One region of the Ensifer sp. genome, then DNA from elsewhere that is predicted to be linked to it. Evidence: predicted binding sites of a transcription regulator. Region 1 holds the regulator's gene; the other holds the start of a gene.
What was found. The regulator PhoB, encoded in region 1, activates phosphate uptake and scavenging genes when phosphate is short. The targets are predictions, from matches to a motif close to TGTCATNNANCTGTCAT.
Positions count from the first base shown of each region.

Region 2: RTP54_RS15410 (DUF1045 domain-containing protein) is a predicted target of PhoB. The motif match lies at 3,132-3,148, and genes of this name have one in related genera.

Region 1 is NZ_DALZXU010000001.1:471,347-475,863, forward strand. Features, by position in the region: gene pstA (phosphate ABC transporter permease PstA) at 1-151, shown strand, start outside; gene pstB (phosphate ABC transporter ATP-binding protein PstB) at 165-980, shown strand; gene phoU (phosphate signaling complex protein PhoU) at 1,034-1,747, shown strand; gene phoB (phosphate regulon transcriptional regulator PhoB) at 2,049-2,732, shown strand; gene RTP54_RS02315 (GcrA family cell cycle regulator) at 2,802-3,326, opposite strand; gene RTP54_RS02320 (hypothetical protein) at 3,460-3,750, opposite strand; gene RTP54_RS02325 (aspartate aminotransferase family protein) at 3,749-4,517, shown strand, end outside.
Region 2 is NZ_DALZXU010000002.1:546,419-550,935, reverse strand. Features, by position in the region: gene hutI (imidazolonepropionase) at 1-424, opposite strand, end outside; gene phnN (phosphonate metabolism protein/1,5-bisphosphokinase (PRPP-forming) PhnN) at 616-1,203, opposite strand; gene RTP54_RS15415 (alpha-D-ribose 1-methylphosphonate 5-triphosphate diphosphatase) at 1,200-2,339, opposite strand; gene RTP54_RS15410 (DUF1045 domain-containing protein) at 2,341-3,048, opposite strand; gene phnE (phosphonate ABC transporter, permease protein PhnE) at 3,174-4,517, opposite strand, start outside.

The sequences.
Region 1 (4,517 bases):
GCTGCCGGTACAGATCTATATGTGGGCCAACGAAGCGGAACGCGCCTTCGTCGAGCGTACCTCCGGCGCGATCATCATTCTTCTCATCTTCCTCGTCGTCATGAACCTTGGCGCCATTCTGTTGCGACGTCGCTTTGAGCGCCGTTGGTAGTGAGGTAATTACTATGAACATCATGTCAGAAGCAGCAGTCGAGAAAGCCCTGGATCAGAAAATGAACACGGTTCCCTACAAGATGATCGGCAAGGATGTGTCGGTCTACTACGGCGAGAAGCGCGCGCTTTTCGACGTCAACCTCAACATCCGCGAAAATACGGTGACCGCGCTGATCGGCCCTTCGGGCTGCGGCAAGTCGACCTTTCTGCGCACGCTGAACCGCATGAACGACACCATCGAGAACTGCCGCGTCACCGGCAAGATCACGCTCGATGAAGACGATGTCTACGATCCGGCCATCGACGTCGTCGAGCTGCGCGCCCGCGTCGGCATGGTGTTCCAGAAGCCGAACCCGTTCCCGAAGTCGATCTACGACAACGTCGCCTACGGCCCGCGCATTCACGGTCTCGCCCGCACGAAGTCCGAGTTCGACGACGTGGTCGAGACCAGCCTGCAGAAGGCGGGCCTCTGGAACGAGGTGAAGGATCGCCTGCATGAGCCGGGCACCGGCTTGTCCGGCGGCCAGCAGCAGCGCCTTTGCATCGCCCGTGCGGTTGCCGTCAGCCCGGAAGTGATCCTGATGGACGAGCCCTGTTCGGCGCTCGACCCGATTGCGACGGCGAAGGTCGAGGAGCTGATCCACGAGCTGCGCAGCAACTTCACGATTGTCATCGTCACCCACTCGATGCAGCAGGCAGCGCGCGTGTCGCAGCGCACCGCCATGTTCCACCTCGGCAATCTCGTCGAGGAGAACGACACCGACAAGATGTTCACCAATCCGGATGACCAGCGTACCCAGGACTACATCATGGGTCGCTTCGGCTGATCGCCGAAGCTCGCCCCCACCCTGTTTCCTGAACGCGCCCGCAAGGATCAAAGATTATGTCCATGCACATAATGTCCGCCTATGACGAAGAACTGAAATACCTGACGCGCCGCATCTCCGAGATGGGCGGCATTGCCGAGCAGATGGTGGGCGAGTCCGTCCGCGCGCTCGTCAATTCCGATCTCGCGCTGGCGCAGAAGGTCATCTCCGACGACACCATCCTTGATGAAGCCGAGCGCCAGATCGGCGAAAAAGCGATCATCACCATTGCCAAGCGCCAGCCGGTGGCCGCGGACCTGCGCGAAATCATGGGGTCGATCCGCATCGCATCCGATCTGGAGCGCGTCGGCGACCTCGGCAAGAACAACGCCAAGCGCGTGATCGCCGTTGCCGGCTCGGGCATCCCGCGCAAGCTGGCCCGCGGCCTCGAGCATCTGGCCGAGCTTGCGCTGGTGCAGTTGAAGGAAGTGCTCGACGTCTATGCCTCCCGCTCGCCGGAGAAGGCCAACAGCATCCGCGAGCGCGACGAGGAGATCGATGCGATCTACACCTCGCTGTTCCGCGAGCTGCTCACCTACATGATGGAAGATCCGCGCAACATCACGCCCTGCACGCACCTTCTGTTCTGCGCCAAGAACATCGAGCGCATCGGCGACCATGCCACCAACATCGCCGAGACGATCTATTACATGGCGACGGGCGCGCAGCCGGAAGGCGAACGTCCAAAGGACGACAATACGTCGACGCTGGGCGCCGTAAAGGACTAGAGCGCCGTGCGTTCTCAGGAACGCACAAAGGACGCTCCAGCACTTTAATTCTGGAGCATCTTACTGCCCTCGAGTGAAACCACCTGAAGGCAGGATGCTCTGGGCCAGGATAAGTTCGAGTGCCTGCATGTAAACTTCATCCGGTCGCAATTTCGGTTGCGGCCCTGCCTTGTTGCGCCTGTAGCCAACCGTTTTCGCGCATGTCTTTGAAAGCGCGCGGAAGGCTTCAGATGCTGTATGTTCGAGCATCTCCCGGCGTTCGATCGAACACGGGATGCTCTGGGTAAGGAGACGTTACCTGATGCTGCCGAAAATCGCCGTTGTCGAAGACGAAGAGGCCCTGAGCGTCCTCTTGCGATATAACCTTGAAGCCGAGGGCTTCGATGTCGATACGATCCTGCGCGGCGACGAGGCCGAGATCCGCTTGCAAGAGCGCCTGCCGGATCTCCTGATCCTCGACTGGATGCTGCCGGGGGTCTCCGGCATCGAGCTTTGCCGCCGGCTTCGCCAGCGCCCGGAAACCGAGCGACTGCCGATCATCATGCTGACGGCGCGGGGCGAAGAGAGCGAGCGGGTTCGCGGCCTTGCCACCGGCGCCGACGATTATGTCGTCAAGCCGTTCTCTACGCCGGAGCTGATGGCGCGGGTCAAGGCGATGCTGCGCCGTGCCAAGCCGGAGGTTCTCTCGACGCTGCTTCGCTGCGGCGATATCGAGCTCGATCGCGAGACGCACCGTGTGCATCGCCGCACCCGCGAAGTCCGCCTCGGCCCGACGGAATTCCGCCTGCTCGAATTCCTGATGTCGTCGCCGGGCCGGGTGTTTTCGCGCTCGCAGCTGCTGGACGGCGTCTGGGGCCACGATATCTATGTCGACGAGCGCACCGTCGACGTGCATGTCGGCCGCCTGCGCAAGGCGCTGAATTTCTCGAGCATGCCGGATGTGATCCGCACCGTTCGCGGTGCCGGCTACTCGCTCGAAAGCTGAGCCGGCCAATCGGTAGGCAATAAAAAAGGGGCCGGTCGGCCCCTTTTTCTGTACGTGTCTTCGCTCACCTCAGCGTGCGCGGCGGCGCTCGGCGGACGGCTGGTAGGCAAGCCTCGCGTGAAATGTGCAGTAGGGCGAAGCTTCCGGGGAATCGTTGCCGCAGAAATGGAATTCCTCCTTCAGCGGGTCGCCGATCGGCCATTTGCAGGTGCGCTCGGTCAGCTGCGTCAGTTCCAGGCGGCGCGACATCGGCACGACCACATCGGTCTGGACGTGGAAGTCCTGTTCGGCGACGAGATCGACTTCGACCTCTTCCTTGAGGACAAGGGCGCCAGCCGGGCGGGTAACCGTGCGGGTGGTGACGCGCGAGGCGAAGTTCGGGGCGCGCGGCGCCGATGTGGCCGGGCGCGGCTTCGGCCGGGTCGCAGCTGCGGTGCCACCAGCCTTGGCCCTGCCGGGCAGGCTCAGCCGGTGAACCTTGCCGATGACCGCATTGCGGCTGACGCCGCCGAGCTGTGCCGCGATCTGGCTCGCGCTCAGGCCCTCGGACCAAAGCTTCTTCAGTTTCTCCACCCGCTCGTCAGTCCAGTTCATTTCTGCACTCTCCGTTCTCAGCGTTGGCGATGACAGAATCTTTCACCACGCTCCGGCAAGGTTCCGGAGCTGCAACGCGATAACACTTTTGGTGACTAGGTCCGCCGCATGCGTCTAGTAATTGAACGTTAACCTACTGACCGCCGGACTCCGTGGCAAGAGTCCGCGGAATCGCGCCGAATCGATTTCTTGGTTTTCCCCAACTTGCTCGGCGGGCGTTGTATTTTTGCAAGCCCCGCCGAGACGATTTTTTCGTCGCACGGATGAGGGTCGTGCGACCGCACTGCAAGGCTTGGTTTTGTTGACATTGCGCTGCGAAATGGGAATAGTGCCTGCGCCGCCGCAAGGCGGCATTTTTAATTTTTGCCGCGCCCAACATCGCGCGCGGACCGATGCCGATAGCAATGAAGGAGAGGCTCGCCATGACTGCAACCACGCCGCTTTACGACACCTACATGCGTGCGCCGTTGCGTTTCGAGCGAGGAGAGGGCGTCTGGTTGATTGCCGAAGACGGCACGCGCTATCTCGACTTCGCTGCAGGCGTTGCCGTCAATTCGCTCGGTCACGCGCATCCGCATCTGGTCGAGGCGCTGAAGGCGCAGGCCGAGAAGGTCTGGCACCTGTCGAACCTCTATGAGGTTCCGGGCCAGGAGAGCCTGGCGCGCCGGCTGTCGGCCGTGACGTTCGCCGACCGTGTGTTCTTCACCAATTCGGGCGCCGAAGCGCTCGAATGCGCAATCAAGACTGCCCGCCGCTACCATTATGCCAAGGGCAATCCGGAGAAGTTCCACGTCATCACCTTCGAGGGCGCATTCCACGGGCGCACGATCGCCACCGTCGCTGCCGGCGGCCAGCAGAAGTACATCGAAGGTTTTGGCCCGAAGGCGCCTGGTTTCTATCAGGTTCCCTTCGGCGACATCGCAGCCGTCAAGGACGCGATCACCGACGAGACCGCGGCAATCCTGATCGAGCCGATCCAGGGCGAAGGCGGCATCCGCCCGGCCACCAAGGAATTCATGCAGGAGCTGCGCGCGCTTTGCGACGAATTCGGCCTGTTGTTGATCCTCGACGAGGTCCAGACCGGCGTCGGCCGCACCGGCAAGCTCTTCGCCCATGAATGGGCCGGCATCCGCCCGGATATCATGGCTGTCGCCAAGGGTATCGGCGGCGGCTTCCCGCTCGGCGCCTGCC
Region 2 (4,517 bases), on a different contig from region 1:
CGCCTTCGGCAAGCAGGGTGTCAAGCCGAGGCAGCGCGCTTTCGACCAGCGCATCGACCGTAAGGGCATTGGTTGCCTTGACCGAGGAGACGATGCCGCCGCCGGCGCGGGCGATTTCCTCGTAGGATGCGCCTTCAAGCCGCATCTGGAATTCGCGGGCGCGGTTGCCACCATGGACGATGTGCGTGTGGCAGTCGATGAAGGCTGGCGTCATCACCCGTCCCCCGCAATCGGTGCCTTCCAGCGTGCGGGCGAGATCGGAGGGAAGGTCGCTTTCGGCGCCGGCAAAGGCGATGCGGCCATCGACGACGGCGACTGCCGCCTTTTCGACCAGGCCGAGATTGTCCTCACCGGCGCGCAGGGTCACCAGGCGCAGGTTGCGCCAGATGCCGGACGCCGTTGCGGTGGTCGAAAATTGACTCATCAGCCGATCCCCCTCTCGTTGATTTAATGTATATACATAATAATGGCCGCCACAAGAGGAAAATTGGCGCAAAGCCGGAAAAGGGAAGGGGCGGCGCGGCGTGTCGTGGCCTATTGTGTTGCCGCGGACGCAAAAACCCCGGAGCGGGCGCTCCGGGGTCTCTGGTAAATGCCATTTGAGAAGCGAGGCCGTCAGGCCGGAGAGCGAACCGTCATGCGCGATTGCTCCACGAGATCGACGAAGTGACGACCGGCAATTTCCAGGCGGCCGCTGTTGTCGATAACCGTGACGTCGGCGCCCGATGTCACGTCCGGCACCTGTCGCGAAAGCCGCCGCAAGACATCCTCTTCGCTTTCGCGACCCCGCTCGGCGAGACGCCTGGCGAGAACGGAAGGCTCGGCCGTGATCACCGCGACGGCGATGGCGCCGAAGGCGGCGCGAAAGGCCGGAAGCGCGCCGCGACTGCCGTTGACGATGGCGGTGGCGCCACTATCGACGTTGCGGCGAACCTCCTCGGGAATGCCGTATTTCAGCCCATGCGCGTCCCAGGAGACGGCGAAGGCGCCCGCCTGTTCCATCTCGACGAACTCGGCGACGGAAACGCTCTCATGCACCTCGCTGCCCGCATCCGACGGCCGGGTGATCACCCGGCGAATGAAGTGGATGTCGGCGCAATCGGAAAAATGCCGGGCGGCATAGCCCATGACGCTGTCCTTGCCGGCCCCGCTCGGGCCGACGACAACGACAAGGGCGCCGCGCCTGCGTTCGAGCGCGCTCATGCGACACGCCGACCTTCACGCCAGACCGAACGCACCACCGGAATGCCTTCCACCCGGTGGACCCGCGAGACGTCTGCGCGCAAGCCGACGGCGATGCGGCCGCGATCGTCAAGCCCGACTGTGCGGGCGGGCGTGGCGCTGACCATGGCGATCGCCTTCGGCAGATCGATGGCTTCCAGCTCGTCGGCCAGCACGAATGGCGCGTGGATCAGGCTGAAGGGCACGTAGTCCGACGAAAGCACGTCGAGCACGCCCCGATCGGCAAGGTCGCGCGCGGCGATGTTGCCCGAATGCGACTTGCCGCGCACGATGTTCGGCGCGCCCATCAGCACGCTGAGGCCGGCGCGATGGGAGGCTTCCGCCGCTTCGAAACTGGTCGGGAACTCGGCAAGCTTGATGCCGTAGCCGATCGATTCGTCGACATGGGCGATCGTTGCATCGTCATGGCTTGCAATGGTGATGCCGCGCTCGGCGCAGGCCTTGGCAAGCGCATCACGGTGTGGCCCGGCAAACTTCGCCGACAGCGCCTGCTGGCGCGCGACGAATTTATCGAACTCGGCATCCGACAGGCCGCGCTTGGATTTGTAGTAGAGCGTGTACTGGTCCATCGTCTGGAACTGGCGCTGGCCGGGCGCGTGGTCCATCAGCGAGACGAGCTTGACCTGCGGGTCGTTCTGGAAGTCCTCGTAGTGGTCGAGCACGTCGGAGGTCGACACCTCACAGCGCAGGTGGATAAGGTGGTCTGCACGCAGGCGACCTTCCTGCTGAGCCTGGGCCAACGCATCAGCCATGCTGCGCATCTCGCCCTTCTGGAAACCACCGTCTTCGTCGGAGCCGAGGCGCAGGCAGTCGAAAACCGTGGTGATGCCCGACGTCACGACCTGCGCGTCATGCGCCTGGATCGCGGCGATCTTCAGCCAGCGAACGCCAGGTCGCGGCGAATAGTGTGCCTCGAGATGGTCGGTGTGCAACTCGACGAGGCCCGGTAGCAGATAGTCGCCTTCGAAGTCTTCGCCTGTGGCTACGGTGCCCTTGGAGATATCGGCGATCTTGCCGTCGCGGATCAGCACCGTGCCATCGAGAATACTGTCTTCGAGGACGATGCGGGCGTTGGTCAGAACCTGTTCTTTGCTCATCTCATGCGATCTTTCGTTGTGTCGCGCTGCCCAGAGGCAGCAGGGAATGGACCAGGAACGGTGCGCCACGCTGCGGCTCGACGAAGAGCGCAACTGACGCAACGTGAAGCGGCTTGCCGATATGGTCGGCAAAGGTGCTTTCGAGCACGGCCCGCATGGTGGTTGTTGTTTCAGCCGGGACCTGTCCGGTCAGAGTCAGATGGAACTGGAATTCTTCGAAAACATAGGGATAGCCAAATTCCTTCAGGTATCGTCTCTGACGCTCCGGCAGTTTGTCGGGATTGCGTCGTGCGAGATCAGCATCCGAAAGCGGTGCCCGGAACGGTTCGAAGGATCGCACCGCCTGTGCTGCCAGATTCTGCAGTGGCTGGCAGTGGCTTGCGGAGACAAGCGCGAAGAACGGGCCGAGCTGATGCAACGTCAGTTCCGGGATCTCGAAGGGATCGAGATTTGCTGCGAAGTCTTCGAAGGCGGCGACAAGCTCGGCTTCGCTGCGGCCGTCGGCAAGCGGGAATGGCGCCTTCAGGGTACCGTGAAAGCCGTAGCGTCGCGGATCGGCGGTCAGTGTTTGTCGGGTATCGGCATCAAGTCCGGAATGTGCCGGAAGTTCATAGGTCTCGCCGGTAAAGGCGTCGCGGCCGAGCCAACGGGCCGCCGTCTGCGACAGCCGGTCGTTCGCCGGCGGCGCGAAGTAGATTGCATAACGCACGGTCTTCACTTTCTGTATCGACCGGCCCGCCGGGACGGCGGGTCGATTGTTCGCGGGACGCGATGCGCAGCTAGCCGATTTCCATGACAACATCATGATGGCGGGGCTGCAAAACGCTTATCTCGTCAATGCGCTTTCTGTCCGATCAGCCGCGAGCGCAAGGCGTTCGAGATGCTGTCGAAAATAAACACAACCAGCAAGATCAGAAGCACCATATAGGCGACATTTTCCCAGTCGGAGTTGGTACGCATCGCCTCCCAGAGTTTCAGGCCAATGCCCCCGGCGCCGACAGCGCCGATGATCGTCGCGGAACGCGTGTTCGATTCCCAGAAATAGAGCGCCTGGCTGGCAAAGACTGGCAGGACCTGCGGCAGCACCCCGAAGCGCTGGACGGCAAGCGGCGCGGCGCCGACGGATTTCACGCCTTCGCGCTGCTTGTCGTCGATGTTCTCCAGCGCCTCGGCGTAGAGCTTGCCGAGCGTACCGGTGTCGGTGAAGAAGATCGCGGACATGCCGGCGAGCGGTCCCGGGCCGAATGCGCGGGTGAAGAACAGGGCCCAGATGAACATATCGACGGATCGCAGGAAGTCGAAGAAGCGCTTGACGACCTGGTTGGTCAGAAAATTCGGGGTGATGTTGCGCGCCGCCAGGAAGCAGAGCGGGAAGGCGACCAGCGAAGCGAACAACGTGCCGACGAAGGCCATGACCACTGTCTGCAGCAGCTTGGTCCAGACGTCGAGATGCTGCCATTCGGCGTTGTAGAGAATATTGTTCCAGGCGAGTGACAGGTTCGACCGCGCCGGCTCGATGCGCTCGCCGCTGGTGACCAGCGAAAGCACCTCGGCATAGCTCTTGCCGAAGTAGGGCGAGTTGGTGTCGAACAGGAAATTGGCCCAGCCGAAGAAGCGGTTACGCACCGAAACGTCGTCTCCTTCGACCTCTGCCCAGCCGGCGGCGCCGAAGGCGAGCGTGATCTTTTCACCCGGTCGCTTTTGCGTTGCCCAGGCAGGAAGGGTGCCTTGCGGCGTGACCGTGTCCTGGCCATCGACCGCCATGGTCAATGTCTCGCCGCCATGGGTCGCCGTGACCAGGCCATCTGCGACTTCGATCTTCGTCGAGCGGTTCAAGGTGACGACCGCGCGCGTGATGACCTCTTGCGTCTGCGTTTCGGTCCGGCCTTGCGCAGTGCCGGCATCGGCACCGCCGAGCGCCGATCCTGGAGTCATGAAGCTGAACGACGAGCTTGCCTTCGGTTTGACCGCCTGTCCGGTGGCCGCCGGGATCTCGACGGTACGTGTCACCGTTTCCTTGTCGAGCTCGACCCAGGACGGATTGGGGTTCGGCCCGAGCGGCGAGTTGCGCTGGTAGTCGATCGTCATCGTCCTGTCGCGGGCGATCTTGAGCTCGGGGCGAACCTCATAGGAGACCCAGTCGGCAAGGTATGTTCCGGCGATACCCCAATTGGCGTT